Regions from separate parts of the Bradyrhizobium sp. HKCCYLRH1030 genome, predicted to be linked through region 1. Evidence: predicted binding sites of a transcription regulator. Region 1 holds the regulator's gene; each other region holds the start of a gene.

Region 1 (10,401 bases):
GCCGTCAACGTCTCGCCGGTGCAGTTCAAGAGCGGCACCCTGGCGCTCAAGGTCGCCAATGCACTTGCGACCTCCGGCCTGCCGCCGCATCGGCTGGAGCTCGAGATCACCGAAGCGGTGCTGATCCGCGACGACGACGCGCTCGACACCCTGCACCAGTTGCGCGCGCTCGGCGTCCGCATCGCGCTCGATGATTTCGGCACCGGCTATTCGAGCCTCAGCTATCTCCAGCGCATTCCGTTCGACAAGATCAAGATCGACCGCTGTTTCGTCAAGGACATCACCGAGAGCGAGGGTTCCGCGGCGATCGTCCAGGCCGTGGTCAACATCGCCGCCATCCGCAAGATGTCGACGACCGCCGAGGGCGTCGAGACCGAGGCGCAGCGGCAGGTGCTGAAGCGGCTCGGCTGCTCGGAGATGCAGGGCTATCTGTTCAGCCCTCCGAAGCCCGCAGCCGACGTGCGGCAATTGTTCGCCGCGCAGCGCGCCAATCCCTCATCCGGCCGCCGTTCGCGCTCGGACGCCGCCTGAGCCGGTTCCGAACCGATAAATACCGTTGCAATTTGAGGCTTTTCCGCAAGCCAGATTCAAACCCTGCCGACCGGTCGTGCCTTGAAGTCCACGGCTCCGCCATGATCTACGGGACACAGACGGACATACTCCGTGTTCGCCTGTACACACTGGTCGAAAACCACGGCGGGACGGCCTCAGGGCCGCCCCGTCGGGTGTGAGCATCGCAAGCCGCGCACCCGCCCGCTTCGCAGATCAGTTCGGCACCGCCGCCTTGGCGCGGACGTCAGCGTTCACCGTGACGCCCCGCAGCACGTTGAATGCGGCGTGCAGCGCCTTGTCGTCCTTCTCGTCCGGCGGAACGTAGGACTGCGAGCCGGTCTGCTCGGTGCCGTCGGGCGCCGAGAGATGGCCGCGCATGCCGGCCTCACCCTTGAGATCGCCGCGATCCTTCAGCTCGTCCGGCACGTCCTGCTTGACCTCGATGTCCGGCGCGATGCCCTGCGCCTGGATCGAGCGTCCCGACGGCGTGTAGTAGCGCGCCGTGGTCAGCGCCAGCGCGCCGTTGCCGGCGCCGAGCGGAATGATGGTCTGCACCGAGCCCTTGCCGAACGAGCGCGTGCCGACCAGGGTCGCACGCTTGTGATCGTGCAGCGCGCCGGCCACGATCTCCGACGCCGAGGCCGAGCCGCCATTGATCAGCACCACCAGCGGCTTGCCCTTGGTGAGGTCGCCGCCGCGCGCGGTGAAGCGCTGCGTCTCCTCCGGATTGCGGCCGCGGGTGGAGACCACCTCGCCCCGCGGCAGGAATGTGCTGGAGACCGACACGGCCTGATCGAGCAGCCCGCCCGGATTGTTGCGCAGGTCGACCACGTAGCCGGCGAGCTTCTCCTGCGGGATCTCCTTGGAGATGCTGGCGACCGCCTTGCGCAGACTCTCGGTGGTCTGCTCGTTGAAGGATGTGATGCGGATATAACCGATGTCGCCGCCTTCGGTGTGATAGCGCACCGGGCGCACCTTGATGATCTCGCGCGTCAGCGTAACGTCGAGCGGTGCGTCCTTGCCCTTGCGCATGATGGTGAGCTTGGTCTTGGTGTTGACGCCGCCCTTCATCTTGGCGACGGCCTGCTCGAGCGTCAGTCCCTGCACCGCCTCGCCGTCGATCTTGGCGATGAGATCGCCCGAGAGAACGCCGGCCTTGGACGCGGGCGTGTCATCGATCGGCGCGACGACCTTGACCAGGCCCTCCTCCATGGTGACCTCGAGACCGAGTCCGCCGAACTCGCCGGACGTGGTCTCCTGCATGTCGCGCCAGGACTTGTCGTTCATGTAGCGCGAATGCGGATCGAGCGAGGACACCATGCCGTTGATGGCGCCTTCGATCAGCGCGGGATCGCTCGGCTTCTCGACATAGTCGGCGCGAACACGCTCGAACACCGCGCCGAACAGATTGAGCTGCGAATAGGTGTCGGCCATGCCGGCCGCGGCCTTGGCCTTCGCAACGAGTTGCGCGCCGTCGGGACCCGTGACCATCAGGGTCAGCCCGACGCCGGTCATCGTGCCCGCCAAGAACAGCCAGTTTTTTCGCATTGTTTGCTTCCCGAGCGTTTGTTGGATGGCCGGCCGATCAAATGGTCCGCACGCATCGCCGGCGCGATTTGTGTTGCGAACACACACCACATTTCCGGTTTCTTCAAGGCCGATATTGCGCCGCCGTACCGGGGCCCGACCGCCGGCGCTCGCATCCGAAATGGACGTTCACAGGCTGAAATCAAGCTCAAGGCTGCGCCGGCGCCGGGCCCGGCTGAACATACCCCGTCTTTCACGGACACCCATGATCACAATTCGACGAGCCGTGTACCACGCCGCGATTTGATGGCCTGGGCCTGCGGGGCGCCGCTCCCCGCGCGCGCCCGGGAAGCTCGAGTTCGGAATGGCTTGCTCCCGGCCCGCTCGATGGGCAATGCTCCGCAGCAAAACCGCAAGCATGACAGTCGCTGGGAGGCAAACATGAACCAACGGACCCCGATCGAGGCCGGGTGGCGGAACGTCGAACTCGGCTCGAGCGACGAGAAGTTCCAGAACCTGCACGAGCTCATCCGCAAGGCGCGCGCCCAGCTCAACCAGAACGCCTGGGACTACATCATCGGCGGGGCCGAAACCGAGACCACGCTGCGCCGGAACCGGATGGCGCTCGACGAGATCGCGTTCCGTCCGCGCGTGCTGCGCGACGTGTCCAGGGTCGATGCCTCGGTTGAAACTTTCGGACGCAAGCTGCGCCTGCCGGTGGTCATGGCCCCGGTCGGTGCGCTCGAAATCTTCGATCCGGCAGGGGCGGCCAGCGTGGCCCGCGGGGCGGGCCGATTCGGAGCCGCGCACATGCTGAGCTCGGTGTCGGAACCCGGGCTGGAGAAGACCGCCGAGGCCGCGCCCGACGCGCTGCGAATCTTCCAGCTCTATGTCCGCGGCGACGACGCCTTCGTCGAGGACTATGTGAGCCGGGCGGTCGCCAACAGCTACACCGCGTTCTGCCTGACCGTCGACACCGCCCATTACAGCCGGCGTGAGCGCGACATCGCCAAGCGCTACGTCCGCGAAAGCCGGCTGCGCGCGACCGGCGGCGACCACCAGAAGGCGCTGAGCTGGCACACCGTCAAGCTGATCAAGGACAAGTTCAAGCTGCCGCTGATCATCAAGGGCATCGCGACCGCCGAGGACGCGCAGATTGCGGTCGATCACGGCGTCGACTGGATCTACGTCTCCAACCATGGCGGCCGCCAGCTCGACCATGGCCGCGGAGCCATGCATGTGCTGCCGGAGATCGTCGCCGCCGTGAAGAGCCGGGCAAAGATCATGGTCGACGGCGGCTTCTGCCGCGGCACCGACATCGTCAAGGCGATCGCCTCCGGCGCCGACCTCGTCGGCATCGGCCGGCTGCAATGCTGGGCGCTCGCCGCGGCCGGCGAGGACGGCATCCTGCGCATGCTCGAGCTGCTGGAGGACGAGGTGATCCGCACGCTCGGCCTGCTCGGCGTCACCTCGTTCGCGGAGCTGAACGCGTCCTATCTGCATCCGGCGGCCGCCACCAACCTGCCGAGCGTGGTCAGCGCGTTTCCGCTGGTCGACATCGAGCCCTACCGGTATTGAGGAGGCGCCGCTTCCGTCCCACGCAAGGCATCGTCGACCCGCCCCATGCCCGCCTCCGCTCTCCGCCCCGGCGTCGCCGACGCGCTGCTGTTCGACCTCGGCCGCGTCGTCATCGACATCGATTTCGTCCAGGTGGTCTCGCGCTGGGCAGCGCATGCCGGCTGTCCGCCGGAGCGCATCGCCGCGCGCTTCGTGCGCGACGAGATCTATCACGGGCACGAGCGCGGCACCGTCTCCGATGCCGCGTTCTTCGCCAACCTGCGCCGGCAACTCGGCATCGACATCACCGACGCGCAGTTTCTCGACGGCTGGAACGCGATCTTCGTCGGCCCGATGCCGGGCATCGCCCCGCTGCTCGCACGCGCGGCTTCGAGACTGCCGCTCTATGCCTTCTCCAACACCAACCAGCCGCACATCGATCACTTCTCGCCGCGCTATGCCGACCTGCTTGGTCACTTTCGCGAGATCTTCCTGTCGTCGTCGATCGGCCTGCGAAAGCCGGATGCCGAGGCGTATGATCACGTGGTGCGGGCGATCGGCGCGCCGGCCGAGCGGATCGTTTTCTTCGACGATCTCGCTGAAAACATCGACGGCGCGCGAACGAGCGGGCTGCAGGCGGTGCTGGTGCGCTCGACGGCCGACATCGCCGCGGCGCTGGAGGCGCTCGGGATCTGATCGCGTCGCGCAAGGGTGCGTCATGGCCAGCGGCGTGACGTTCTGAAAGGCTGCGCTCGCAATGACGGTGCCCACTCGTGCAAAATTGTTCTCGCGACACGATGTGCCCGAGCTTTGCTGCTCTCATTTCACCCTCCTCCAATCGGAGGGCGCAGGGAATGCCGGGCTGCAGGCCGCAACCCATGGCCCGCCTGCAGAAAAAAAGCAGGCGGCAGTCACCACAGGTCCAGCCGACATCCGGCATTCCCTGCGCGATGGTCTTCACGCTTATACGCGATCTCCCCGGTGCCCGGCTTGTTGGCCACCGTCGCCGACGGGATCATCAGCACCCTTCGGCTTGGCATCAGCTTCGGGATGCCAGGACCACGCGACTTCACGTCCGCGCCATGCCGTTCGTCCGCGCGCCATCAGGGCACGCTGCGACACGTCGCGGCCACCGCATCCCGCGCTCCACGTCCGTGACGATCGCGAAGCGCCCCTCCTGTCGAGCACGGGACCAAATCAGCATAGCAGCTTTTTCCGAAAAAGCGAATCCTAAATGCGACCGCCGGCAACGGCGCCATCCGGCCCGTCTCCCGCCACATCCGCTGGCCGCAGACGAGCCGGCGCCTAAGCGCATCGGCATCGGCGGCGAGATCGTCAAGATCGCGCCGTGCTCGATGACCATCGTCGGTACGCTCGCCGATTGGTCGCAATGGACCGGCGTGACCTTCGACAGCTCGGGCTAGATCGAGGTCCCCGGTGCTCTCGTGCCCGTGCTCGCGTCGGTCGAGCACGACCGTGCCGCCTATGTCGAGCCGAATGTCTGGATTCGGCATCCGCTCTGACGCGGTGCAGGTCGTCCGCGCGACGATCAACGCGCCGGCACGACGCGCTCGTTGAGAAATCCGATCACCACGTCGAACGCCTGCCGTCGATTCCGCTCCATCAGGATCATGTGCGTGCCCTGCCCGATCTCGACCAGGCGCTTGTATGGCGCGCTCACGAGGCGAACGAACAGGTCGTGCGCCATCCCGAAGCGGACATCCACATCCCATTCCGTCGCGAGCACGAGAACCGGGCAGTCGATCGTGCTGGGATCGTAGATCGGCTGGTCCACGGTCCAATGCTCGTCCATGTGGCGCGTGCAGATCGAGGGCGTCGCGGCAACGCATATGACGATCGCCTATGACCGGCGCGGATTTGGTGAGACGGTCGCCTATGAGGAAGCTCATTCTCCGGTCGAGGACCTGCTCGCCGTCGTCGACGCGCTCGCGCCGGGGCGGCCGGCGACGCTGATTGCCTGCTCGCAAGGAGGCCGCATCGCGCTCGACTTCGCGCTTCGCCATCCGTCACGTATGGCATCGCTGGTGCTGATCGCACCTTCGATCAGCGGCGCGCCGGAGCCGGTCTATCCACCGGAGATCAAGGCGCTAACGGCGTCGTTGGCCGCTGCCGAGGCCGCACAGGATTGGGATCGGGTCAGCGCTATCAAGACGCATCTGTGGGTCGACGGTCCCTTGCAGCGCGAGGGACGCATCTCCGGCGAGCCGCGCGAGACGTTCCTGAAGAAGAACGCCGCCGCACTCCGCGCGCCGCCAACCGGCGCGACTCTCGATATGGCACCAGCCTTCCCGCGCCTCGCGGAGATCGTCGCGCCATCGCTCGTCATCTGGGGGGACTTGGACTTTCCTCACATCCAGCAGCGAAGCAGGCTGCTCGCCGCAACAATGCCGAACGGGTCAGGACATGAGCTGGCCGGAACGGCGCACCTGCCGAGCCTGGAACGTCCGCAGGAGGTCATGCGGTTGATTGCGGACTTTCTCGCGCGATCGTGAGGCAGCGGCCCGGAAACGGCCCACAGCAGACGGTCAGAACGCAGGGAGCGGCCTAGGCCCTTGGCCGCGCCGTGCGCGTTCGGTTAGAAGGCGATTCATTCGATCTGCCGTCTCCGTCCGAAGGAACTCTCATGGCCCTGATGCCGGTGTCTGATGCGTTGTCCGCCGTGCTCGCCGGCGCCGAACCGCTGGCCGAGGAGCAGGTCGGGCTGGACGAAGCGTTTCACCGCATCCTGGCGCGGGACCTCGCGGCGCTGCGGACGCAGCCGCCCGAGGCGATGTCGGCGATGGACGGCTATGCCGTGCGCGCGGCGGACGCCGCCCAGGCCAAGGCGCGGCTGAAGGTCATCGGCGAGGTCGCGGCAGGGCGTCCGTTCGATCGCGTGGTTGGACCCGGCGAGGCGGCGCGGATCTTCACCGGTGGCGTTGTCCCGGAGGGCGCGGACGCGGTGGTGATCCAGGAGGACACGATCGCCGAAGACGGCCACGTCGTGATCACCGAGGCCGCGATCAAGGGCCGGCATATCCGGCCGGCGGGCGTCGACTTTCACCAGGGCATGGTGCTGCTGAAGTCCGGGCGCCGGCTCAGCGACCGCGACCTGTCGCTGGCGGCCAGCATGAATCATCCGGCGCTGCCGGTGCGGCGCCGGCCGAAGGTGGCGCTGCTCGCCACCGGCGACGAGCTGGTGATGCCGGGCTCGACGCCCGGCCCGGGCCAGATCGTCTATTCCAACGGCTACGCCTTGCGGGCGCTGGTGCGCAACGAGGGCGGGACCCCGATCGATCTCGGCATCGCCGCGGATACGATGGAGGCGACGATCGCCGGCATCCGCCGGGCCCGCGAGGCCAAGGCCGACATCCTGATCACGACCGGCGGCGCCTCGGTCGGCGATCACGACCTGGTCAAGCAGGCGCTCGAAGCCGAGGGCGTCGAAATGGCGTTCTGGAAGATTGCGATGCGGCCGGGCAAGCCGATGATGCACGGACGGCTCGGCGACATGAGGGTGATCGGACTGCCCGGCAATCCGGTGTCGTCCTATGTCTGCGCCATCCTGTTCCTGGTGCCGCTGATTCGGCGGCTGCTCGGCCGTGACGAGGCCGTGATGCCGCGCGAGACCGCCCTGCTCGGCCGCGAACTGGGGCCGAACGATTCGCGCGAGGACTATCTGCGGGCGCAGCTCGAAGAGCGCGCCGACGGCACGCTGATCGCCACGCCGGTGACGCAGCAGGATTCGTCGCTGCTCGGGAATCTCGCGCTCTCGCAGGCGGTGGTGATCCGGCCGGCGTTTGCGCCGAAGGCGCCTGCCGGCAGCCCGTGCGAGATCCTGCGCCTGCCGAACTGAGCCGCTTCCCCGGTAAAGCCCGGTCTGTTCATCATATTTTTAGGATTGCGGAACACACATCGAACATATAGTGTTCGTTCATGATTTGTTTTTAGTATGTTGCGGGCGACGCGATGACGGTCCGACTCCAGGGCGCTCTCAGCCGGTTTGTGCGCGAGGCGCAGCTCTTGGACTCGGACGACAACAAACCGGGGACCAGGTCGAGATGCTGACGCGCAAACAGTACGAACTTCTGCGGTTCATCAACGAGCGGCTCAAGGAAGCCGGCGTGCCGCCGTCCTTCGACGAGATGAAGGATGCGCTCGATCTGCGCTCGAAGTCCGGCATTCATCGCCTGATCACGGCGCTTGAGGAGCGCGGCTTCATCCGCCGGCTGCCGAATCGCGCCCGCGCGATCGAGGTGATCAAGCTGCCCGAGCTGTCGCAGGCCGCGGGCAACCGCCGCGGCTTCACCCCATCGGTGATCGAGGGCAATCTCGGCAAGGTGCGCACCAGCACTCCCGCGCTGGACGATGGCGAGCGCCCGGTCGCGGTGCCGGTGATGGGCCGCATCGCCGCCGGTACCCCGATCGAGGCGCTGCAGACCCGCAGCCACACCATCAGCGTGCCTGCCGACATGCTCGGTAACGGCGATCACTACGCGCTCGAGGTACGCGGCGACTCCATGGTCGATGCCGGCATCCTCGACGGCGACATGGCGCTGATCCAGCGCAACGAGACCGCCGACACCGGCGACATCGTGGTGGCGCTGATCGACGATGAGGAAGCGACGTTGAAGCGCTTCCGCCGCCGCGGCGCATCGATCGCGCTGGAGCCGGCCAACACCGCCTACGAGGTACGCATCCTGCCGCCGAACCGGGTGAAGATCCAAGGCAAGCTGGTCGGGCTGTACCGCAAGTACTGATCGCGAATGGGATCGGTCGATCGGCGGCGGGCGCACGCGCTTTCGCCGCCGATCGGAGGCTGCCCAGCAAAATACGTCACGCGCGAATGCACCTCATGATGTGCAGCGCGGCATGCTCAAACGCTTGTGATCGGCCGCGGGCACACGCGATGCAGATCAGCGCAGAATTGCCGCGAAGCGCGCGCTAACATCACCATCGATGTCCACTCTGATAGAGGCCTGCGCCTGTCCGGGGGGAGCGTGGGTCGGCTATCTCTCAACGAGGAGCGATCCGATGTGTGACTACAGCCTCCATGCGGTTGCGTCCCGTCCCGCCAAGGTCGGCGAGACGTTGATCTCGATGACCTTCCGTGGCACCGCCACCCGCGGCTTCGCGCTGGAGAGCGAGCCGACCGTCGCAGTCTGCATGCTGCCCGGCACCGAGTTGGCCTTCGCCGAGGACGTCCGCTACGACAGCCGCTGGCTCTGGACCCGGACGATCCGCGAGCGCGTCGCAAAGTTCAACAGCATCGAGACTCACATTCCCGATCGCCATCACGACGCGATCGAATTCGCCGACGGGCGCCACGTGCTGGTGACCCAGCTCTGCGAGGGTCAGCGCGTCACCGTGCTGCAATTGCCGGTCAGCAAGCAGCCGGCGGAGCGACGCCCGGACATCGCCGAGGACGTGCCGCCTTCGCAGGCCACACCGATTCGCCGCATCAGCATCACCTGAGGGGTCTCCGCATCGGCATTTCTCTCGGTCGTGAGCGAGCTTTCGACCGTGGGAGATTTGGGTTCTGCAAGCGCAAAGTCCTCTCGGGCGAACCGCACGCCCCGGCATCGCATCGGATAGGAACGACATCCCTCGGCCGCCATGATGTGCCGGGGGAGCCTGCCGCCGTGGTCAACAAGATCGATTGGAACAAGGCCGCCGGGATCACCGAGCCCCGGTGCGATATGCTTGTGTTCGGATGGCTGACAGTCACGGCTGACGACATCGCCATCTGGCAACGCTATCCGCGCGCTGCGTTCACGCTGGCCGAAAGCCCCGCGCTGTTCGATGGACCTGGCAACATGGACCTGGCGACACCGAGTATCATCTCGGCACGTTCGAGCTGCCCGGCACTCAGTCTTCCTCGCCCTGCTCCGTCTCCGGCGGCGTCGCGTCCTGAGGCCGCGCGGCCGGCGCGCGCGGCGTCAGCGTCGTGTCGAACTCGCCGGCCTCGGCGGGCGCCGGCCACCATGGGCGGTCAGTGCCGCCGGCGCGCGCCGGCGTGACGGCGAAGCTCCTGCCCCGCCGCACCAGCATCAAGGCGCCCTGCTGCCGCAGCCGCTCGCGATCGATGACGGCCGCCGCGCAGGATGACGGCGCGGCGCGCGCGGTGACGATGAGCGCGGCACGGGCGCAATCATCGGCGAGCGCCTCGGCGCGCAGGGTCAGGGCGGCGATTCGGCCGTCAGCCATTGCCGCCACGCAGCCCGCCTCGTCGCAGGAGACGCCATCGGTGAGCGATGAATCCGCCGGCAGCCGGGCATCGGCGTCGGCCGCGAGCCACTCCTTGGTGGCGAACACGTCCTTGCCGGTGCGCATCACATGCAGGCGCCCGTCACGGCCGCGCACCGCCACCGCGCGCCCATCGCCGGCGATCAGCACGTCGGGCAGCGGCGTCGCGGCGGCCCACGCGGTGGCCACCACGAGCCCCACGACGCCCGACCAGCGCAGCGGTGTGCGCAGCAGGCCGATCAGGATGACCCCGAGGCTGGCCAGGATCAGTGGACCGATGTCGAAGGCCGGGATGCGCCCGACCGCGCCGGGCAGCGCCGCCACCCAGCGCGTCACCGCGATCATCCAGTCGATGCCGAGGCCCATCAGCGTCCACCAGGGACCGTCGAGCCCGAACGGCGCCGCCACGAGGCCCATCAGGCCGGCCGGCATCACCAGCGCCGAGACGACCGGCATCGCCGCGAGATTGGCGAGCACGCCATAGGGCGTGACGCGATGGAAATGGAAGGCGGCATAGGG
Region 2 (10,401 bases), 120 kb from region 1:
TAGGTCGAAGCCTCGAAGCCGCAGCCCGCCGCGGCTGCGACGGGACCGAAGATCTCGTGCGCCATCGCCAGCCGCTCCTCGGTCGAGAACAGCGGCTTCTTGCCGTGATGCACGCCGACCGCGACGATCAGGCGATCGCAGAGATGAACGGCCTGCCGGACCACATCGAGATGGCCGTTGGTGACGGGATCGAACGAGCCCGGATAGAGCGCAATGCGTTGCATGCGCCCGTCCTATACCGCCCGGAACAGGCCGGCAAGCCGCCGTCAGGCCCGCTGGCGTGGCTGTGATGAGCAAAGAGCGGCCGAGAGACCGCACCGCAATGAAATGGGGTGCGACACCGGGGAGCCGGAACTGTGGTCGGCTACCGCGATTGTTTCATCGGAACTCGGGACACGAAACACGCTCGCGCCGAGACGAAACCAATTCGCCCGTTCCGCGAAGACGTCTCGAAACCCGAACTGATTATCAAATCCTTAACGAACAACGGGCCGAACGGCCCAGACAGGGGACCGTCATGATCAAAGCGCTATCTGCAGTCGCAGCGGCCGGCTTGGTGGCTGCCGGCATCACCCTCCTGCCCGGCTTCGCTCCTCAGGTCGAAGCCAGCGTGCCGCGTCCGCTCGCCAAGGCGGACCGCCTGGACATTCGACCGATCGGCCGCGACTGCTCACAGCAGGCCTGGCCGAACTTCGAAGCGGGCTGCCTGCGCAGCGCCGGAACCCGGGGGACCATTCGTGAGGCGCGGATCATCGGAGTCGACCGGACGCAGTGAGGAGAGAGCGAATAGCGAATAGCGAATAGCGAATAGCGAATAGCGAATAGCGAATAGCCCGAAACCTGATTCGTCCCTATTCGCTACTCCCTATTCGCCATTCGCCGGCTCGCTCGCCCCGTTGCCGTTCTCGGCCTCCTCGCCGATATGCTCCACCGACACGACATGCTCATCATCGGCGGTGTCGAACACGATGACGCCCTGGGTCGAGCGTCCCGCGATGCGGATGCCGTCGACGGGGCAACGGATCAACTGCCCCTTGTCCGTCACCAGCATGATCTGATCGCCATCCTCGACCGGGAATGAGGCGACGAGCTTGCCGTTGCGGTTGTTGACGGACATCGCGACGATGCCTTTGCCGCCGCGGCCGGTGGTGCGGTACTCGTAGGACGAGGTGCGCTTGCCGTAGCCGTTGACCGAGACGGTCAGCACCACCTGCTCCTGCGCCGACATCTCGACATAGCGTTCCTGCGACAGCTGGATCGCGCCAGCGGCCGCCTCCTCGCCCTCGGTCTCGACCGGCTCCTCGGTGGCAGCATCGCCCGACATCGCCCGGCGCATCTTCAAGTACGCCGTACGCTCGTCCGAGGTCGTTTCGACATGGCGCAGGATCGACAGCGAAATCACCTTGTCGCCGCCGGCGAGCGCGATGCCGCGCACGCCCATCGAGGTCCGCCCGGTGAAGACGCGCACGTCGGTGACGGGGAATCGGATGCACTGCCCGCCCGACGCCGTGAGCAGCACGTCGTCACGCTCGGTGCAGATCTGCACGTTGACGATCTCCTCGCCCTCGTCGAGCTTCATCGCGATGATGCCGGAGCGGCGCACGTCGACGAAATCCGACAGCTTGTTGCGGCGGACGTTGCCGCCGGTGGTGGCGAACATCACGTCGAGATTGGCCCAGGAGGATTCATCCTCCGGCAGCGGCATGATCGTGGTGATGCGTTCGCCCTGCTCCAGCGGCAGGATGTTGATCAGCGCCTTGCCGCGCCCGTTGGGCGCCGCGATCGGCAGTCGCCAGACCTTCTCCTTGTAGACCTGGCCGCGCGACGAGAAGAACAGCACCGGCGTGTGCGTGGAGGCCACGAACAGCCGGCTGACGAAATCCTCCTCGCGGGTCTGCATGCCCGAACGGCCCTTGCCGCCGCGGCGCTGCGCCCGATAGGCCGACAGCGGCACGCGCTTGGTGTAGCCGGCATGCGACACGGTCACGACCATGTCCTCGCGCTGGATCAGGTCCTCGTCCTCGACCTCGCCTTCCTGCTCGGCGATCACGGTACGGCGCGGCGTGCCGAACTCCGCCTTGATCGCGGCGAGCTCGTCCTTGATGATCCCCTGCACCCGCGCCCGCGAGCGCAGGATGTCGAGATAGTCGTTGATCTCGACCTTGAGCTTGTCGAGCTCGTCGGAAATCTCTTCACGGCCGAGCGCGGTCAGGCGCTGCAGACGCAGGTCGAGAATCGCCTTGGCCTGCTCGAACGACAGCCGGATGGTACCGTCCTCGGCGAGGCGATGACGCGGATCGTCGATCAACGTGATGATGGCCTCGACGTCGCGCGCCGGCCAGTCGCGCGACATCAACGCCTCGCGCGCGGTCGCAGGATCGGGCGAGGTCCTGATGACCCGGATGACCTCGTCGATATTGGCCACGGCCACGGCGAGGCCGACCAGGATGTGGGCGCGGTCGCGCGCCTTGTTGAGCAGGAACTTGGTCCTGCGCGTGACGACACGCTCGCGGAACGCGACGAAGATCGTCAGCAGGTCCTTCAACGTCATCGTCTGCGGGCGGCCGCCGTCGAGCGCCAGCATGTTGGCGGCGAAGCTCGTCTGCAGCGGCGTGAACTTGTAGAGCTGGTTGAGCACGACGTCCGGCACGGCGTCGCGCTTCAGCTCGACGACGACGCGGTAGCCGTCGCGGTCGCTCTCGTCGCGCAGGTCGGCAACGCCTTCGACCTTCTTCTCGCGCACCAATTCGGCGATGCGCTCGACCATCGTGGCCTTGTTCACCTGGTAGGGAATCTCGGAGATGATGATCGCCTCGCGATCCTTGCGGATCGTGTCGATCGTCACCTTGCCGCGCATCATGATCGAGCCGCGGCCCAGATGATAGGCCGAGCGGACGCCGGCGCGTCCAAGAATGATGCCGCCGGTCGGGAAATCCGGCCCCGGAATGATGTTGATGAGCTCGTCGATCGTGAGCGCGGGATTGTCGATCAGCGCGATGCAGGCATCGATCACCTCGCCGAGATTGTGCGGCGGGATGTTGGTGGCCATGCCGACCGCGATGCCGCCGGCGCCATTGACCAGCAGGTTCGGATATTTGGCCGGAAGAACCGACGGTTCCTTGTCCGAATTGTCGTAGTTCGGCTGGAAGTCGACGGTGTCCTTGTCGATGTCGTCGAGCAGCGGGATCGCCGACTTGGCGAGCTTCGCTTCGGTGTATCGGTAGGCGGCCGGCGGATCGCCGTCGACGGAGCCGAAATTGCCCTGGCCGTCGATCAGCGGCACGCGCATCGAGAAGTCCTGCGCCATGCGCACCATGGCGTCGTAGATCGACTGGTCGCCATGCGGATGGTATTTACCGATGACGTCACCGACCACGCGCGCGGACTTGACGTATTTCTTGTCGGGCGTGTGCCCCTGCTCGTACATCGAATAGAGGATGCGCCGATGCACCGGCTTCAGGCCGTCGCGCGCATCGGGCAGCGCTCGCGACACGATCACGCTCATCGCGTAATCGAGGTAGGAGCGCTTCATCTCATCGAGGATGGAGACGGGACGAATGTCGGAAGGTCCGCCCGGCTCGCCGGGCTTCTCATCTTCTTTATCGGACAAAGGGGATACCGGTCGGTTTTGACACGCGAAAATCGCTTGGAATCATATAGCGCAGGAGCGTGCCGCAGGCCACCCCCAAGGCGATCCGAAGAGCGCTTTTTCTGCTCGCCTTTCCAGTCACTTAACCGGTTGCCGCGGCCGCCCATGGCAGGCTCCGGGAACCGTCTTCGGCTACGGCCCGAAGACGACCTTGTGCATGATGCGTCCCGGCAGCAGCGTGAACAGTCCGGCGATCACCAGGGCGCCGGAAAACAGCATGATCATGGCCCGGCGATGGGCCGCCACCCGGTGCCGGTGCGCAGCCCACACCGCCAGCGGCAGCACGGCCAGCGTGTAGATCGACAGCAGGTGGATCGGGCTCCATAGACCGACCAACCGGATGGTGTGAATCCAGAACGAACTGGCTGCAACGGCAACCATGAGCGCGACCCAGATCCAGCCGACCGTTCGATGCGGCACGGTCCCCTTCGGGGCGGCGAACTGAACGAGCCCGAGCGCGAACGCCGTCATCGCGGCGACGGCGTGCAGCTGGACGGCGGGCTCGGCGTCGAGCAGCGGCGCGAAGCTCATGGCAGCCCCCAGAGCTAGATCGCAGCCCGCAGCTCGTGCAGACGTTCCTTGATTGCGTCGACATCCACGCTGCCAGCACGCATCTTGGCTTCGGCTTGGCCTTTCACCAGCCCGCACAGTTCGACGAGCATGGCGTCATGGGCGCATACCGCGTCCATCTTGGTGTAGACGAGATCGTACTCGACGGGCTCCCAGGTCCCAAGATCGGCAAGGTTGTGCTGCATCTGAACCTCGAGGTGATCGAGCGCCGCGGCGAACTTGGCCTCCGCCGTGAGCTTCGCCTCAAATTCATGGAACAGGTCGAATATCTCCTGCCCGCCTCCCCCGGGCAAGCGCGACCGGATGACTTCGATCGCCTCGCGCTCCTTGGCGACCTTGGCATCCTTTCGGCTGCCGGTCTCGAAGAAGGGGACGTCTCCGACCAGCGCCTCGACGAGGTCGTGGACGATGATCATCTTCAGCACGCGATCGATCTTGACCGGTCTTTCGAGATGACGGTGCACGAGCAACGCGAGCAGAGACATGCTCCAGCTATGCTCGGCCACGCTCTCGCGGCGCCCGTCAGACAGCCAACTGTGGCGCAACTCGCGCTTCAGGCCCTCGGCGAGCCGATAGAAGTCGAGGGTCCTTGCCACAGCCTCCATCATCGCACCAACCTCGCACGATCGCTTGCAGCACCCCGGCCGGCCCCCTCGGATGACCGCCGGCCTGCCGTCCAGACACGGGCAAGCCGGCTCGCATCAGCAGCGTCCGCGCGCGCGCCTCAGAACGGAATGTCGTCGTCCATGTCGCTGTTGCGTCCGCCACCGCCCGCCGAAGCAACCGCGCGGCGCGGCGGCGCCATCGACGGACCGCTGCTGCCGAAATCACCGCCACCCATGTCATCGGAGAAGCTGCCGCCACCGCCGCCCCGGCCATCGAGCATCGTCAGGGTGGAGTTGAAGCCCTGCAGCACGACCTCGGTCGAGTACTTCTCGACACCGCTCTGATCGGTCCATTTGCGGGTCTGCAGCGCGCCCTCGATGTAAACCTTGGCGCCCTTCTTCAAATACTGCTCGGCGACCTTGCAAAGACCCTCGTTGAAGATCACCACGCGGTGCCACTCGGTCTTTTCCTTGCGCTCGCCGGTCGCCTTGTCGCGCCACGTTTCCGACGTCGCAATGCTCAGATTGGCGATCGGCCGCCCATCCTGCGTGCGCCGGATCTCGGGGTCCTTGCCGAGGTTGCCGACCAGAATCACCTTGTTCACACTACCCGCCATCACCACTCTCCCGCGGTTCTCGATCATCGGACCGGCCGTCCACACCGGCCTCACGGCGTCCGGTGGCTAACCCTTCCTCTCGCGGCGGACCCTATACGGTTGCCGCGCGGTCCACCCGCCCTGTCCATTGCTTATCCACATATAGCAGGCGGAAGGCCACTGTTCCAGTTTTGTTCGCGCCCATATGTCTACAACCGTGCGTCGAGTTCCACGGAACTCGATGGAACCGCAAGTTCTCGCAATGGAACCCGGAAAAAGTTCCCTTATTCACGAAAAAGGGATTAACTTTCATTAAGTTAGCCAGCCTCACTTCCTCCTCGGCTGTGGCTTTTGGGAGACGGTATCCAGGGTTGAATCGCGTATATTTGAGGATGGATTGGGGCCGCAAGCGTGGTCGCACCAACTTCACAGACGAGCGTCTCCGGGGACCATTTTGGAGACGCCCAACGCGGGAGACTTGGGATGAAACGAATTTTTCTCGGAGCTGTCAGCTTGATGGTTTTGGGGGCGCTGACGCCGGCGGGAGCCGCCGATCTCGCCGCCCGCCCGTACACGAAGGCCCCGGTGATGGCGCCGGCGCCGCTTCCGACCTGGGCCGGCTTCTACCTCGGCCTGCAGGGCGGAGGCGGCTGGGGCCGCAGCAACGAGACCTTCTTCGGGGCGCCGAATACGGCGATCTTTGCCGGCACCCAGAACTATGACACCAGCGGCGGCTTCGTCGGCGGTGTGGTCGGCTACAACTGGCAGGTCGACAACATCGTGTTCGGTCTCGAGGGCGACTATCACTGGGCCGACATCAACGGCCGGTCGGGCGTCGTCAACGCCGGTCTCGGCGATACCTACTTCACCAGGCTGCGCGGCTTCGGCGACATCAAGGGCCGCCTCGGCTGGGCTGCGGGTCCGGCGCTGTTCTTTGTCAGCGGCGGCGCTGCCGTCGGCGATCTCCAACACCGCTACGACGCAGCGCTCAATGGTGGCGCGGCGAATAGCTTCGCTCAGAACAACTGGCGCTGGGGTTGGACGATCGGCGCCGGCGCCGAGTACATGTTCGCGCCGAACTGGTCGGCCAAGGTCGAATACAACTATCTCGACTTCGGCAAGAGCTCGATTCAGTACAGCGCGGTTCCGGCCAATCGCTCCGAGTGGAGCGACACCGTGCACACCGTCAAGGCGGGCGTCTCCTATCACTTCGGCGGCCCGATCGTGTCGCGCTACTGATTGCACGCAAAAAGCGAATATGTCGAAAGGCCGGCCTCGCGCCGGCCTTTTTTGTGTGCCAGAACCGGCACTTGCCGAGCCGTTGTGTCCTTTGGGTGACGGCTTTTTACGGCGGAAGGAGCTATCAACGTCCGGCGGGTGGGCGTTGGTGAGAGCGTGCGTGCGGGCGTCGGACGTGGTTTGGGGAATGCGATGAGAAGGCTGTTGCTGGGGGCGACAACTTCGCTGGCGCTGGGGATTGCGCCGGCCATCGCTGCCGATCTGCCCGCGCGCACCTTCACCAAAGCGCCTGCGATGATCACGACGATCTATGATTGGAGTGGCTTCTATATCGGCCTGAATGCCGGTGGCGCAGCGGCCCGCACCTGCTGGACCAACAAGGTCAGCTTTGCCGGCGTGGCCGCAACCAACGCGGAAGGCTGCCATGATGCGACCGGCGCGCTGGCGGGCGGCCAGATCGGCTATCGCTGGCAGGCTGGCGGCTGGGTGTTCGGCATCGAAGGTCAAGGCAACTGGGCCAACCTCAAGGGCAGCAACACCAGCCAGTTCGCCCCGGCCGTGACCAACCAGACCAAGATCAACGGCATCGGCGTGTTCACCGGCCAGATCGGCTATTCCTGGAACAACGTGCTCTGGTACGTGAAGGGTGGCGCCGCGGTCGCGGGTGAGAAGTACAACGGCCTCTCCACGGCCACGGGCGTGGTGCTCGACGTGTCCAGCGCCACGCGCTGGGGGGCTGCGGTCGGGACTGGTGTCGAGGTCGGCTTCGCCAAGAACTGGTCGGTCGCAGCCGAATACGAGCACCTGTTCATGGGCAACCGCACCCTCGGCTTCTCGGGTGTTCCCCTTGGAGCCGCGGGCCGGACCGATGCGGTCGGCCAGGACGTCGACATGGCGACGGTCCGCGTGAACTATCGCTGGGGCGGTCCCGTCGTTTCCAAGCACTGACCCTCGAGGGCTGACACTCGGGATCTCACGCGGCGGCGCTTGCCCGGCCTGTCGTCACTCACGCTGTGACACAGCTCCCCCGTCGGCACTGGCAGTCGCCGTCTTTACCCGCGCTTAAGCACGATCGGTACATCCCGCCACGCGGCTCGTCCCGGTCACGAGTTTGGAAAGCAGTCTCCCTTACAACCAGCCACAGGCCACCTTCGCGTGGGCCCGGATCGGAGGGATCCGGAGCGTGGTGTATTGGGACTGGGGAGAGACGAATGCAGAAGACGACCTTGATCTTGACCGCAAGCGCCGCGGCGCTGGGACTGGCGCCGGCCTCGGCGGCCGACTTCGCGACGCGCCCTTACAGCAAGGCGCCGCCGCCGGCCTATGTCACGCCGCTGCCGAGCTGGGCCGGGTTCTACCTCGGCGTCAATGGCGGCGCCGACTGGAGCCACAATTGCTGGACGCTCAACCGCGTCGGCGGCGTGGCGGTCGTGCCGACCCAGTCCGAAGGCTGCCACAACGCCTCGAGCGGCCTCATCGGCGGCCAGGTCGGCTATCGCTGGCAGGCGGCGAGCTGGGTGTTCGGCGTCGAGGCCCAGGGCAACTGGACCGACCTGAAGTCGTCCAATGCGAGCACGGCTGCGCTGGCCGCGGGCATCACCAACACCACCACGACCGATGCGATCGGCCTGTTCACCGGCCAGGTCGGCTACGCCTGGGGCAACGTGCTCTGGTACGTGAAGGGCGGCGCCGCCGTCACCCACAACAAATACACCGGCACGGCGAATGCGGCCGCGCCCTTCCCGGTCGGCACGCTGCTGGATTCCGCCAGTGAGACCCGCTGGGGCGGCACCGTCGGTACCGGCGTCGAGTTCGGCTTCGCGCCGAACTGGTCGGTCGCCGTCGAGTACGACCACCTGTTCATGGGCTCGCGCGACATCAGCTTCCCGGCCACCGCAACCGTGCTGTCGCGCGTCGATACCATCAAGCAGGACATCGACATGGCGACCGTCCGCGTGAACTATCGATTCGGGGCGCCGATGGGCACGCGCTACTGAAAAAAGCCGCCGCTCGCACGCATTCGGAAAGGCCGGCCGTCGCGCCGGCCTTTTTCGTGTCAACAGCCCGGCAGCGTCGCGGCGTTTTTGTGCTAAATATATGATATATAACGCTTTTTAATTTCTGTGGCGGGCGCGTTACAGCCTCTCCGGGATGCCCTGTGTATGACTTGCCCATCGCTTGTCATTCCAACCTCCCGGGGGAGAATTTGATGAAGAAGTTGCTTGTGATCACGACGGCGCTCGTCGGCATCGCATCCGCCACATCCGCGTCGGCGGCCGACATGGCGGCCCGCCCGTACACCAAGGCGCCGCCGATGGTCGCGCAGATCCTGAGCTGGTCGGGCCTCTACGCCGGCATCCAGGGCGGCGGCGGCTGGGGCACCAGCAAGGAGACCTTCCTCGGCCGCTTCAATGCGCCGGGCTTCCTGGGCACCCAGAACTACAACACCAATGGCGGCTTCGTCGGCGGCGTGGTCGGCTACAACTGGCAGGTCGACAACGTCGTGTTCGGCCTCGAAGGCGACTATCACTGGGCCGACATCAACGGCCGCTCCGCCGTGGTCAATGCCGGCGTCGGCGACACTTTCTTCACCAAGCTGACCAGCTTCGGCGACATCAAGGGCCGCCTCGGCTATGCCGCCGGTCCCGCCCTGTTCTTCGTCAGTGGCGGCGCCGCGGTGGGCCAGTTGCAGCATCGCTATGACGGCGTGCCCGGCAACGTCTTCAGCCAGAACACCACCCGCTGGGGCTATACGGTCGGCGCCGGCGCCGAATACATGTTCGCGCCGAACTGGTCGGCCAAGCTCGAGTACAACTATCTCGACTTCGGCAAGAGCACGATCCAGTACAGCGCTGCGGCGCTCAACCGCTCCGAGTGGAAGGACACCGTTCACACGGTCAAGGCCGGCCTCAGCTACCACTTCGGCGGCCCGGTCATCGCAAAGTACTGATGCCTGCAAACCGACAGGTTCCGAGAAGGGCCGGCGAAAGCCGGCCTTTTTTGTTGCCCTGATGCCACCTTGCCGGCTCGCCACACCCGGAACCAAGTAATTGAGTGACATAGGCTTTCTGGAACTTGGCCGTAAAAACGCGGTTTGGGCGCGAGTGTGTCTTCAGGGTGACGGTAATCCGTACGGAACCGGGCTATAGGAACCTCGTCAACTTGAACGGGTGAGTCTGTTTCGTGCGTAAGCTTATCGGTGCGATGCGGACTTCGAGGAATAAAAATAAACTGGAGACTGGAATGAAGAAGATCCTGCTCGCGACCGTGGCCTTGGCCGCCCTGGCCGCTCCCGCTGCCGCCGCTGATCTTGCCGCGCGCCCGACCTACACCAAGGCCCCGGTTGCTGCGCCGGTGCTGACCTGGACCGGCTTCTACATCGGTGCCATGGGCGGCTACGCCAACGAGAACGCTGACTTCGCGGCTATGAAGGGCGGCTTCGCCGGCGGCACCGTCGGCTACAACTGGCAGCAGGGTGCTGTCGTGTTCGGCCTCGAGGCCGACGCCGCTTGGGCCGACATCAACGCAAACGTCGGCGCGCTCGGTGTCAACGCCGAGTCCAAGATCCGCGACTGGGGCACTGTCCGCGGCCGCATCGGCTACGCCTTCGGCCCGACCCTGCTGTACGCGACCGGTGGTTACGCCTGGGCCGACAACCGCATCTCGCTGACGGCCCCCGGCTTCGCCGCTGCCGACAGCAAGATCCACTCCGGCTGGACCGTCGGCGCTGGCGTCGAGTACA
Region 3 (10,401 bases), on a different contig from region 1:
CGACAAGGGCCCGCCGCAATGCGCCAAGAAGATGGGCGAGGAGGCGGTCGAGACGGTCATCGCCGCACTTGGCACCGACCGTGAGCATCTGATCTCCGAAAGCGCCGACCTGCTGTTTCATCTGTTGGTGTTGTTGAAGTCGCGCGACGTCCGGCTCGAGGAGGTCGAGGCGGCGCTCGGCAAGCGGACCGGCCAATCGGGGCTGGAAGAAAAGGCGTCGCGCAAGACGGAGTAGGGCGCGACGGCGGGGGAAACGAAGGGCAGCGTCATGGACATGCGCACCACCGAACAACAATATAATCCGTACCGCGTCTTCACCCGCGAACAATGGGCCGAGCTGCGCAACGACACGCCGATGACCTTGGAGCCCGGCGAGTTCTCCAAGCTGCGGTCGATGCACGATCGTCTCGACCTTCAGGAGGTCGAGGACATCTACCTCCCGCTGTCGCGATTGCTGTCGATGTATGTCGATGCGGCGCAGCGGCTGTACTACGCGCAGCGCCAGTTTCTCGGCATCCGCGACCGCAAGATGCCCTACATCATCGGCGTCGCCGGCTCGGTGGCGGTCGGCAAGTCGACCACTGCGCGCGTGCTGCAGGCGTTGCTGACCCGCTGGTCGCCGCGGCCCAAGGTCGATCTCATCACCACCGACGGCTTCCTGTATCCGAACGCGGTGCTGGAGCGGCAGGGCCTGATGCAGAAGAAGGGCTTTCCGGAAAGCTATGACCTGCCGCGGCTGCTCGGTTTTCTCTCCGACATCAAGGCCGGCCGCCATCCCGTGCGCGCACCGGTGTATTCCCATCTGAGTTACGACATCGTCCCCAATCAATGGGCCGAGATCGACCAGCCGGACATCCTCATCGTCGAAGGCGTCAACGTGCTGCAGACCGGACCGCTGCCGCGCGACGGCCAGGCGGTGCCGGTCGTCTCCGACTTCTTCGACTTCTCGGTCTACATCGACGCCGACGAGGCCATCCTGCGCAAATGGTACGTCAAGCGCTTCCTGTCGCTGCGCGACACGGCGTTCCATGATCCGCGGTCCTACTTCAACCGCTACGCGCTGCTGTCGGACGAGGAGGCCATCGCCACCGCGATCGCCATCTGGGAGCGCACCAACCTGGCCAATCTCGAGGACAACATCCTCCCGACACGGCCGCGTGCGACCTTGATCCTGAAGAAGGGCGCGGATCACGAGATCGAGACGGTGGCGCTCAGGCGGTTGTGAGCGGGGCCCGCGAGCGCGGCGCGAGCTGATCCGCTCCAACTAATGACCTACGCTGGCACCTGTCGCGCCGCCGCCAGATTCGCCAGCGCCTCGTCGAGCTTGTCGCGATCGATCGGCTTGACCAGGAACCCATCCATGCCCGCCTCGAAGCAGGCGTAACGGTCCTCGACCAGAGCATTGGCCGTGAGCGCCAGGATCGGGGTGCGGCCGCCGGGCTCGCTGGCCTCGATGGCGCGAATGCGTCTGGCGGCGGCGATGCCGTCGAGCTTCGGCATCTGCACGTCCATCAGGATCAGATCATAGGGCGCGCCGGCCGAGCGCGCCGCGAGCCAGGAGTCCAGCGCGGCTTCGCCATGCACGGCGATGTCGGCGTGGTGGCCGAGCTTGCTCAGCAGCGAGCGCATCAGCAGTGCGTTGATGTCGTTGTCCTCGGCGACCAGGATGGACAGTCCCGTGCCGGCCTGGGCCGCGATCGGCGGCGCGATGGTCGGGATCGGATCGTCGGCCATGACCGTGCCGTCGGTGTCGAAGCTCACGCGCGCGGCGAGCGATGCGGCCCGCAGCGGCTTGACGAGATAGCCGTTGAATGGCGCCCCCGGCGCCAGCTCGTGGCGGCTCGCTGGTGTCACCAGCACGATCAGCCGCGTCGTATGATGTTGCGCGACCCCGCCCACACGCAGCGATTCATCGCCGCCGATGCTGTCGTCGACCAGCACGGCGTGCCAGGCGCGTTCGGGCAGCAGGGCCTCCGCCACCTCGGCCTCGGCGACCAGGCAGGTCTGCGCGCCCCAGTTCTGCAAGCGCCGCTCGATCAGCTCGGCCTGCAGCCCGGCCGGCGCGACCAGCATGATCGACCGTCCTGCGAGATCGGGGCCGCGGAAGCTGTTCTGCTCGCCCCGCTCCAGCGCCGGCGGCAGCGGCACCGACACCTCGAAGGTCGAGCCGGCGCCGAGCGCGCTCTGCAGCGCGATGCGGCCGCCCATCCGCTTGACGATCCGGTCCGAGATCGCAAGGCCAAGCCCGGTGCCGCCGAAGCTGCGCGCGACGCTGTCGTCGGCCTGCTCGAATTCGCGGAAGATCCGCTCCTGCGCGTCGGCTGCGATGCCGATACCGGTGTCGCACACTTGGAAGCTGATCTCGTTCGGCCAGATGCCGGGCTCGGCGATCAGGGCAACGCCGCCCGTCGCGGTGAACTTGATGGCGTTGCCGGCGAGGTTGAGCAGCACCTGGCGCAGCCGCGCGGCGTCGCCCGTCACCCAGGTCGGCAGCCGCTCGTCGAGATAGGCCGCGATCTCCAGTTGCTTGGCCTGCGCCCGTGGCGCCAGCAGCTCGGTGATCTCCTCGATCAGCGCCGCCAGCGAGAACGGCTGCGCCTCGAGCGCCAGCTTGCCGGCCTCGATCTTGGAATAGTCGAGCAGCTCGTCGATCAGCGACATCAAGGCCTCACCCGAGGTGCGGACCGCCTTGGCGTAGGTCGTCTGCTCCGGCGTCAGCTGCGTTTCGAGCAAGAGTCCGCTCATGCCGAGGATGCCGTTCAGCGGCGTGCGGATCTCATGGCTGGCCATCGCCAGGAACCGCGACTTGGCGCGGTTCGCGGCATTGGCCTGATCGCGCGCGTCCGCCAGCGCCCGCTCGGTCTCGGTGCGGTCGGTGACGTCGCGGCCGACACATTGCAGCACGGCGGGCTGGCCGGCGTCGGAACGCACCAGCGCCTCGCGCCACGCGATCCAGCGCGGCCCGATCGCGCTCTCGATGCGCTGGTCGTGGACGCGCGTGCCGTTCGGCTCCAGCGCGCTGTCGCCCTGCTCGATCAGCTCGAAGGTGAACGCGCTGCCGAGCAGGTTGTCGCGATCGAGCCCCGCCATCCGGCAATAGGCGTCGTTGACGAAGATGATGCTGCCGCCGTGCTCGCGCATGACGATGAGATCGCCCTGCTGCTCGAACAGATTGCGGGCGCGCTGCTCGGCTTCCTGCAGCTCCCAGTTCCGGTCGGCCAGCACCTCGTTGTGGAGCGCAATCTTGTGCATCTTCCTGGCGACGAAGCGCAGCCGCATGCTGAGCGTGGCCAGGCCGACGCAGGCGAGCGCGAACAGGAAGCTGGCTCCGATCGCGAACGTGTGCGGGTTATAGCCGGAGTTGTCGGAGATGCTGGCCTTGATGAAGCCGTACGCGCCGCCGAAGCCGGCGGAGAAGATCATCAGCGAGCGCAGGATGGCGAAGATGGTGCGGTGACGGCGCATGAACCGGCGCAGGCGCAGCCTGACGTGAAAAATCGGTCCCATCTCGATCACCCCCGACGATTTCGATCCCAATGTCATGGCCGGCCCGCACCATGCGGCGTCGGTATTGCTGAGACTTTGAAAGGTCATGCACGCGCGATGAAGCCGTGCTGAGATGGTGAACCGGGCGTTAGCCCGGCTCACGGAACCGGATCGGCCGGCGGTGAGTCGTGGCTGCGCGCCGAGACGATCAGCCCGGCGGCGTCTTGCGCCGTGGCGTGGCTGGAGCGGACGTGGATGCGATCGTCGGCGTGAGCATCTGCTGCACTGTCCTTGGCGAGATGGATCCGGAGCGCGCCAGGATGCGGATCGGCGGCGATCGCGACGACCGCAGTCGCGGCAGTCATGCCGCAGCCACGATCCTCCTTGGTGAGCACATCGTCGACCGCGACGAAATCGGCCGTCTCCGGACTGTCGGCCAGCGCCACGCTGATAGTGGCGAGCGCCGGGTCATCGGTGAAGTCGACATGGAGATCGGCGGTAAACGGCGCCGAGCCGAGCGAGACGCTGTCGGCACCGACGGCAATGCAGGGCTGCGGGGAGGGCGCCAATTCGAGTCTGGCGATGACAGCGGCCGCGATCAGCGGCACAGCCGAGACGAGGACCTTGAAACGCAACATGATACGCACCGACGCGGCAGGCCTGAGGACAAAACGCGGGCCTTATGGTTGTCGGAGCGTAAAGAGAAGCCGTTACCAGAGTGTTGAGGGGGAGGGGGCGCCTTTACGCCGCATGCCGGCTGTCCTCCGCCAGCGCGCGATACGACAGCGCCTCGGCCAGATGCAGCCGGCCGATCGCATCAGTGTGGTCGAGATCGGCGAGCGTCCGCGCCACGCGCAGGACGCGGTGATAGCCGCGGGCGGACAGCCGCATCGTCTCGGCGGCTTCGCGCAGCAGCTTCTGGCCGGGCGCATCCAGCCTGGCGACCTCGTCGAGCACGGCGGTGGGGGCCTCGGCGTTGGTCCGGATGTGCGGCAGGCCGGCCTTGGCGTAGCGGGCGCGCTGCAGGTCGCGCGCGGCGGCGACGCGGGCGGCGACCTCGGCCGAGCCTTCCTTCGACGGCGGCAGGATGAGGTCGGCGGCGGTGACGGCGGGGACCTCGATGCGCAGGTCGATGCGGTCCATCAGCGGGCCGGAGATGCGCATCTGGTAGTCGGCGGTGCAGCGGTCGATGCGGCCGCGCTTGCAGGCGTAGCCGGGCTCGAAGGCGTTGCCGCAGCGGCACGGATTCATCGCCGCGACCAGCATGAAGCGGGCAGGGTAGGTGACGCGGTGGTTGGCGCGCGAGATCGAGACCTCGCCGTTCTCGAGCGGCTGGCGCAGCGAATCCAGCACGCGCGGATCGAACTCCGGCAGCTCGTCGAGGAACAGCACGCCCTGATGCGCCAGCGAGATCTCGCCGGGGCGGGCGCGCAGGCCGCCGCCGGTCAGCGCCGCCATGCTGGCGGAATGATGCGGGCTGCGGAACGGCCGGCGCGACGTCAGCGCGCCACCCTCGATCTCGCCGGCCACCGAGGCGATCATCGAAACTTCCAAGAGCTCTGCCGGCGACAGCGGCGGCAGGATCGACGGCAGTCGCGCCGCCAGCATCGACTTGCCGGCGCCTGGCGAGCCGATCATCAGCAGATGATGCCCGCCGGCGGCCGCGATCTCCAGCGCGCGCTTGCCGCTCTCCTGGCCCTTGATGTCGCGCAGGTCGAGCAGGCTGGCGGGCGCCTCCTGAATTTTCGGCTGCGGCCGCGACAGCACCTGCGTGCCCTTGAAGTGGTTGGCGATCTGGATCAGCGAGCTTGCCGCGATGATCTGCAAATCGGGGCTCGCCCACGCCGCCTCGGCGCCGCAGGCGGCCGGGCAGATCAATCCTTCCTCGCGCGCATTGGCGCCGATCGCCGCCGGCAGCACGCCGGCAACTGGCGCGATGGAGCCGTCGAGCCCGAGCTCGCCGAGCACCGTGAAGCCGCCGAGCGCATCCGGCGGAATGGCCCCGATCGCAGCCATCAGCCCGAGCGCGATCGGCAGATCGTAATGGCTGCCTTCCTTCGGCACGTCGGCTGGGGCCAGGTTGACGGTGATGCGCCGCGCCGGCAGCGCGAGGCCGGAGGCGATCAGCGCAGAGCGGACCCGCTCGCGCGCTTCCGACACCGCCTTGTCCGGCAGGCCAACGATGGCGAACGCCGGCAGTCCGGGCGCGACCTGGACCTGCACGTCGACCGCGCGGGCCTCGATGCCCTCGAAGGCGACGGTGGAAACGCGCTGGACCATGATGCCCCTCCCGGGCAAGGAGGCTAGCGGAAGCCGGCATCGTTCGCAAGAACAATACGGGAACATTGTCGTTGCCGCGCTCTGTCGCAATCCATTAACGACAGCCGCGTGGGGTTGCAGCTCCGTCCGCTGCGCTTAACGCCCCTTTAGTCCGGCCTTCGCATTCTTCCTCAATTGATGATCGACCCGCGCCTCCGTCACAGCCGGGGGAGGCGCCCAACGAGGGACGTGTGATGCCTCCAGCGCCTGCGGCAGCTCCGACCGCCAAGACGCCCGCCGGTGATGCACGGACGGTGTCCGAGCTCGCCACCGACATGCTACGCCGGACCACCAGCCTGTTCCTGGCCGGTCCGCGGCCGGCGTCGACCGAGCAGCTCGATCTCTACGATCAGATGTTCGCCCGGCTGATGCCGCAGGTCGCGACCGAGCTGCTGGCCGAGCTGAGCATGGCGCTCGCCGGCGTCGAGCGCGCGCCTTACGCGACGGCGCGGATGCTCGCCGTTCACCCCGAATTGCGCGTCGCGGGGCCGATGCTGGCCAAGGCGGCGGTGCTGACCGAGCGCGATCTCGCCGAGTTCATCCGCACCGGCAGCCCGGCGCATCTCGTCGCGATCGCCAGCCGCAGGGGCATCGGCGACAGCCTCACGACGCAGCTAATCGCGCGCGGCTTTCCGGCGGTGCGCATGGCGCTGGCGCAGAATCTTTCCGCGCGGCTGTCCGAGGACGGCTATCGCAGCCTGTTCAAGATCGCCGAGCGCGACGAGGATCTCGCCGAGAAGCTGGCGCTGCGCACCGATCTGCCGGCCAAGCTGTCGCGGGCCTTCGTCGCCGCGGCCAGCGAGGGCGCCCGCGCCCGCTTCATCAAGGCCGCACCGCCGGCGACCCGCGCCACCCTTCAGGCGACGCCGACGCGCTCGCCCGGCGCGGCGATGCGCGCGATATGGGATTATCAGCAGGTCAAGGCCGAGGTTGCCGCCCTCAGCCGGACCGGCAAGCTCGGCGACTCCGCCGTCAACCGCTTCTGCGCCACCGGCGATTTCCCTGCCGTGATCGCAGCGCTGGCGCTGCTCTGCGTCGTCACCATCGAGACGATCGAATCGCTGCTGGAGGAGGACCGCATCACGGACCTGCTGCTGGCCTGCAAGGCCGCGCGGCTGAGCTGGGCGACGACGTCGATGATCCTGCGCGACCGGCCCGGCTGCGACGCGCTTCCGGCCGATGACCTCGAAGAGGCGCGCAAGCGCTTCGAGAAGCTCGCACTGTCTGAAGCGCAATGGAAGGTGCGCGGGCTCGAATCGCGCTGAGCGAGCGCGAGAGGCGGCGTCAGCCCGGCGGTGTGCTCGGATAGGCCGTGAAGTCGATCTTGAACATCGCCGGATCGAGCTTCTTGGTCGTATCCAGATTGTAGACGGCAATCGTGGTGTCGTAGCCCTGCGGATCGGTCACGGTCCACTGCTTGAGCTGGCCGTCCTTGGCGCCGAGCATCAGCATCAGCCGGCTGGTGCCGATCAGGGCCTGCTTCTCCTCGATCGTGATCGTGACGTAGAGGTCGTCGGCGGCGACCGCGATCACGTTGGTGTCCTTCAACAGGTCGATGCGGTCGGACAGCAGATAACGCAGCGGCGTCTGCGACAGCGGATAGACGTCCTGGGTCGCGAGCTTGCGGTCGCGCACCACCAAGGAAGAGCCGTCGGCGATGATGTCGATCGGCGTCGGCGGCTCGTATTCGAAGCGGACCTTGCCCGGCTTCTGGATGTAGAAATCGCCCTTGGTCTTGCTGCCGTCCGGGCCGACCTGGACGAAGTTCCCGACCAGGGTCTGCAGCGACGACAGATAGGCGCTGACCTTGGCCGCCTGCGCCTTCTGGTTGGCGTCGAACGAGGTGAAGATGCTGGCCGGCACGTTGCGCCGGGGATCGGGAATGACCGGATTGGGCGGGGCCGTCTGGGTGGTCGAGGGGCTCTGGCCGGCCCGCTGCTGGTCGGAGGCGCTGAGCTGGGAGCCGCTCTTCGGGCCTGATTTCGGAGCCGGCGTGCCCTGCGCGGCGGCGTGACCGGACGCACCGGCGACAGAGCATATCGTCACGGCGCAGGCGACCAGCCAAGCGCCGATCCGGCGCCCGCGCCAAGCTGCGTGATACGAAAACGTGCTGTTCAACAAGGAGCTTTTCAAAACGACGTCCTGAGGTTTTACGCGTTCTATCCCGGTTCGGCCGGGCAGCGTGATCGTAATCGCGTGAAGATCGGGCACCGAAGCGGCGTTTCTGCGGCCATCGGGGCCGTCAGAACCCGCCTTCCTCCTCGGGCACGAGGATCTCGCGCTTGCCGGCGTGGTTGGCCTGGCCGACGATGCCTTCCTGTTCCATCCGCTCCATCAGCGAAGCGGCCTTGTTATAGCCGATCTGCAGCCGGCGTTGAATGTAGCTGGTGGAGGCCTTGCGGTCGCGCTTGACCACGGCGACCGCCTGGGAGAACAGGTCGTCGCCGCCGCCACCGCCGCCCATGCCGGTGGCATCGAACACGGCGCCATCCTCCTCGCTCGGCTCCTCGGCGGTGACCGCCTCGAGATATTCCGGCGAGCCCTGTGCCTTGAGATGCTTGACGACCTTCTCGACCTCCTCGTCGGAGCAGAACGGGCCGTGCACACGGCTGATGCGGCCGCCGCCGGCCATGTAGAGCATGTCGCCCTGGCCGAGCAGTTGCTCGGCGCCCATCTCGCCGAGAATGGTGCGGCTGTCGATCTTGGACGTGACCTGGAAGGAGATGCGGGTCGGGAAGTTCGCCTTGATGGTGCCGGTGATGACGTCGACCGACGGGCGCTGCGTTGCCAGGATGACGTGCAGGCCGGCGGCGCGCGCCATCTGCGCGAGGCGCTGCACCGTGCCCTCGATGTCCTTGCCGGCGACCATCATCAGGTCGGCCATCTCGTCGACGATGATGACGATGTAGGGCAGGGGATCGAGGTCGAGCTTCTCTTCCTCGTAGATCGCCTTGCCGGTCTCCTTGTCGAAGCCGGTATGGACGGTGCGCGTCAGCTCCTCGCCCTTGGCGCGCGCTTCGCCCAGACGGGCGTTGTAGCCGTCGATATTGCGCACGCCGAGCTTGGCCATCTTCTTGTAGCGTTCCTCCATCTCGCGCACGGCCCATTTCAACGCGACGACGGCCTTCTTCGGATCGGTCACGACCGGCGTGAGGAGATGCGGAATGCCGTCATAGACCGACAGTTCGAGCATCTTCGGGTCGACCATGATCAGCCGGCACTGGTCCGGCCGGAGGCGATAGACCAGGCTCAGGATCATGGTGTTGATGGCGACGGATTTGCCCGAGCCGGTGGTGCCGGCGATCAGCATGTGCGGGGTGCGGGCGAGATCGATGATGATGGACTCGCCGCCGATGTTCTTGCCGAGGCACAGCGGCAGCTTGGCGACGCTCTCGGTCGCCTCCTTGGCCACCAGCAGCTCGCGCAAATACACCTTCTCGCGGTGCGCGTTGGGCAGCTCGATGCCGATGGCATTGCGGCCGGGCACGACGGCGACGCGCGCCGACAGCGCGCTCATCGAGCGGGCGATGTCGTCGGCGAGGCCGATGACGCGGGACGATTTGATGCCCGGCGCCGGCTCCAGCTCATACAGCGTGACGACCGGGCCGGGATGCGCCTTGACGATCTCGCCGCGCACGCCGAAATCCTGCAGCACGCCTTCGAGCGCGCGCGAATTGGCCTCCAGCTCGCTCTTCGACAGCGGCTGGCGATCGGAGGATTTCGGTGCCGCCAGCATCGAGACCGAGGGCAGGTCGTATTTGTCGTTGGACTTGCGCGCCGGCGTCTTGGCCGCGGGCTTCTTGCGGGCGCGGGGAGCGGGCTCCTCCTCCTCTTCGTCGTCCTCGCCCTCGTCGGCCTCCTCCTCGTCGCCGCCGTCCTCGTCCATCTCGGGCGCGAGCGTCGGCCTGCCCTGGCCGCGCCCCAGGCTCGGCTCCTGCCGGCCTGCGGCGGCGGCGCGCGGCTGCGGTCCGCTCGACACCAGCGCGCGGTAGGCCGTGCTCAGGAACCAGACGACCTGCGCCTTCGCGCTCATGATGGCGTGGAACACCCAGCCGAGCCGGATCGCCTTGCGGTCGTCGTCGTCCTCGGGATCGGCCAACGGCGTGTCGTCGTCCTCCTCCGCGAGCAGGCTCGGATCGGCTTCCTTCGCGCCCATGCCGCCGGCCACCAGCAGGCAGCTGATCATCGCAACCAGAAGAAGGGTGCCGAGCACCAGCCGATAGATCACACCGGGCGGTCCGAACACCACTGCTGGCGCGCGCACCAGGGCGTCGCCGACCACGCCGCCGAGGCCGGTCGGCAGCGGCCAGGCATGCGAGCGCGGCCAGCAACTGGCGAGACCGGCGGCGATGATCGCGCCGAGCACCCAGGCGCCGAAGCGCAGCGCTTCTCGATCGAACGGCCGGTGCGTCATCATGCGCCAGCCGCGGATCGCGATCGGTAGGATGACCATGATCGCGCCGAGGCCGAAGATCTGCATCAGGAGATCGGCGCCGATCGCGCCGGGATAGCCGACGATGTTGCGGATCGCGCGCGAGTTGGCGTGGCTCAGGCTCGGGTCCTGCACCGACCAGGTGATCAGCGCCGCCGCGGCGA

Evidence for each region. Region 1 encodes LexA, which represses DNA repair genes until DNA is damaged. Its sites were predicted from a motif close to TGTTCNNNNTGTGTTCNG; they were not measured.
Region 2: ACQR1E_RS00865 (single-stranded DNA-binding protein) is a predicted target of LexA. The motif match lies at 5,602-5,619, and genes of this name have one in related genera.
Region 3: ACQR1E_RS08460 (YifB family Mg chelatase-like AAA ATPase) is a predicted target of LexA. The motif match lies at 5,814-5,831, and genes of this name have one in related genera.

What each region holds. Positions count from the first base shown of each region.
Region 1 is NZ_JBNPUY010000001.1:66,762-77,162, reverse strand. It holds gene ACQR1E_RS00315 (bifunctional diguanylate cyclase/phosphodiesterase) at 1-531, shown strand, start outside; gene ACQR1E_RS00310 (S41 family peptidase) at 766-2,100, opposite strand; gene ACQR1E_RS00305 (alpha-hydroxy acid oxidase) at 2,521-3,657, shown strand; gene ACQR1E_RS00300 (HAD family hydrolase) at 3,703-4,332, shown strand; gene ACQR1E_RS00295 (hypothetical protein) at 4,791-5,060, shown strand; gene ACQR1E_RS00290 (hypothetical protein) at 5,186-5,449, opposite strand; gene ACQR1E_RS00285 (alpha/beta fold hydrolase) at 5,448-6,149, shown strand; gene ACQR1E_RS00280 (molybdopterin molybdotransferase MoeA) at 6,281-7,492, shown strand; gene lexA (transcriptional repressor LexA) at 7,698-8,396, shown strand; gene ACQR1E_RS00270 (hypothetical protein) at 8,671-9,111, shown strand; partial or broken gene ACQR1E_RS00265 (ComEC/Rec2 family competence protein) at 9,505-10,401, opposite strand, start outside.
Region 2 is NZ_JBNPUY010000001.1:185,780-196,180, reverse strand. It holds gene coaD (pantetheine-phosphate adenylyltransferase) at 1-224, opposite strand, end outside; gene ACQR1E_RS00885 (hypothetical protein) at 518-775, shown strand; gene gyrA (DNA gyrase subunit A) at 866-3,610, opposite strand; gene ACQR1E_RS00875 (DUF2306 domain-containing protein) at 3,782-4,180, opposite strand; gene ACQR1E_RS00870 (HD domain-containing protein) at 4,195-4,827, opposite strand; gene ACQR1E_RS00865 (single-stranded DNA-binding protein) at 4,944-5,441, opposite strand; gene ACQR1E_RS00860 (outer membrane protein) at 5,904-6,659, shown strand; gene ACQR1E_RS00855 (outer membrane protein) at 6,852-7,607, shown strand; gene ACQR1E_RS00850 (outer membrane protein) at 7,871-8,656, shown strand; gene ACQR1E_RS00845 (outer membrane protein) at 8,869-9,609, shown strand; gene ACQR1E_RS00840 (outer membrane protein) at 9,903-10,401, shown strand, end outside.
Region 3 is NZ_JBNPUY010000002.1:668,575-678,975, forward strand. It holds gene ACQR1E_RS08440 (phosphoribosyl-ATP diphosphatase) at 1-235, shown strand, start outside; gene coaA (type I pantothenate kinase) at 269-1,225, shown strand; gene ACQR1E_RS08450 (ATP-binding protein) at 1,273-3,507, opposite strand; gene ACQR1E_RS08455 (hypothetical protein) at 3,645-4,124, opposite strand; gene ACQR1E_RS08460 (YifB family Mg chelatase-like AAA ATPase) at 4,228-5,766, opposite strand; gene ACQR1E_RS08465 (DUF2336 domain-containing protein) at 6,000-7,070, shown strand; gene ACQR1E_RS08470 (outer membrane lipoprotein carrier protein LolA) at 7,090-7,851, opposite strand; gene ACQR1E_RS08475 (DNA translocase FtsK) at 8,048-10,401, opposite strand, start outside.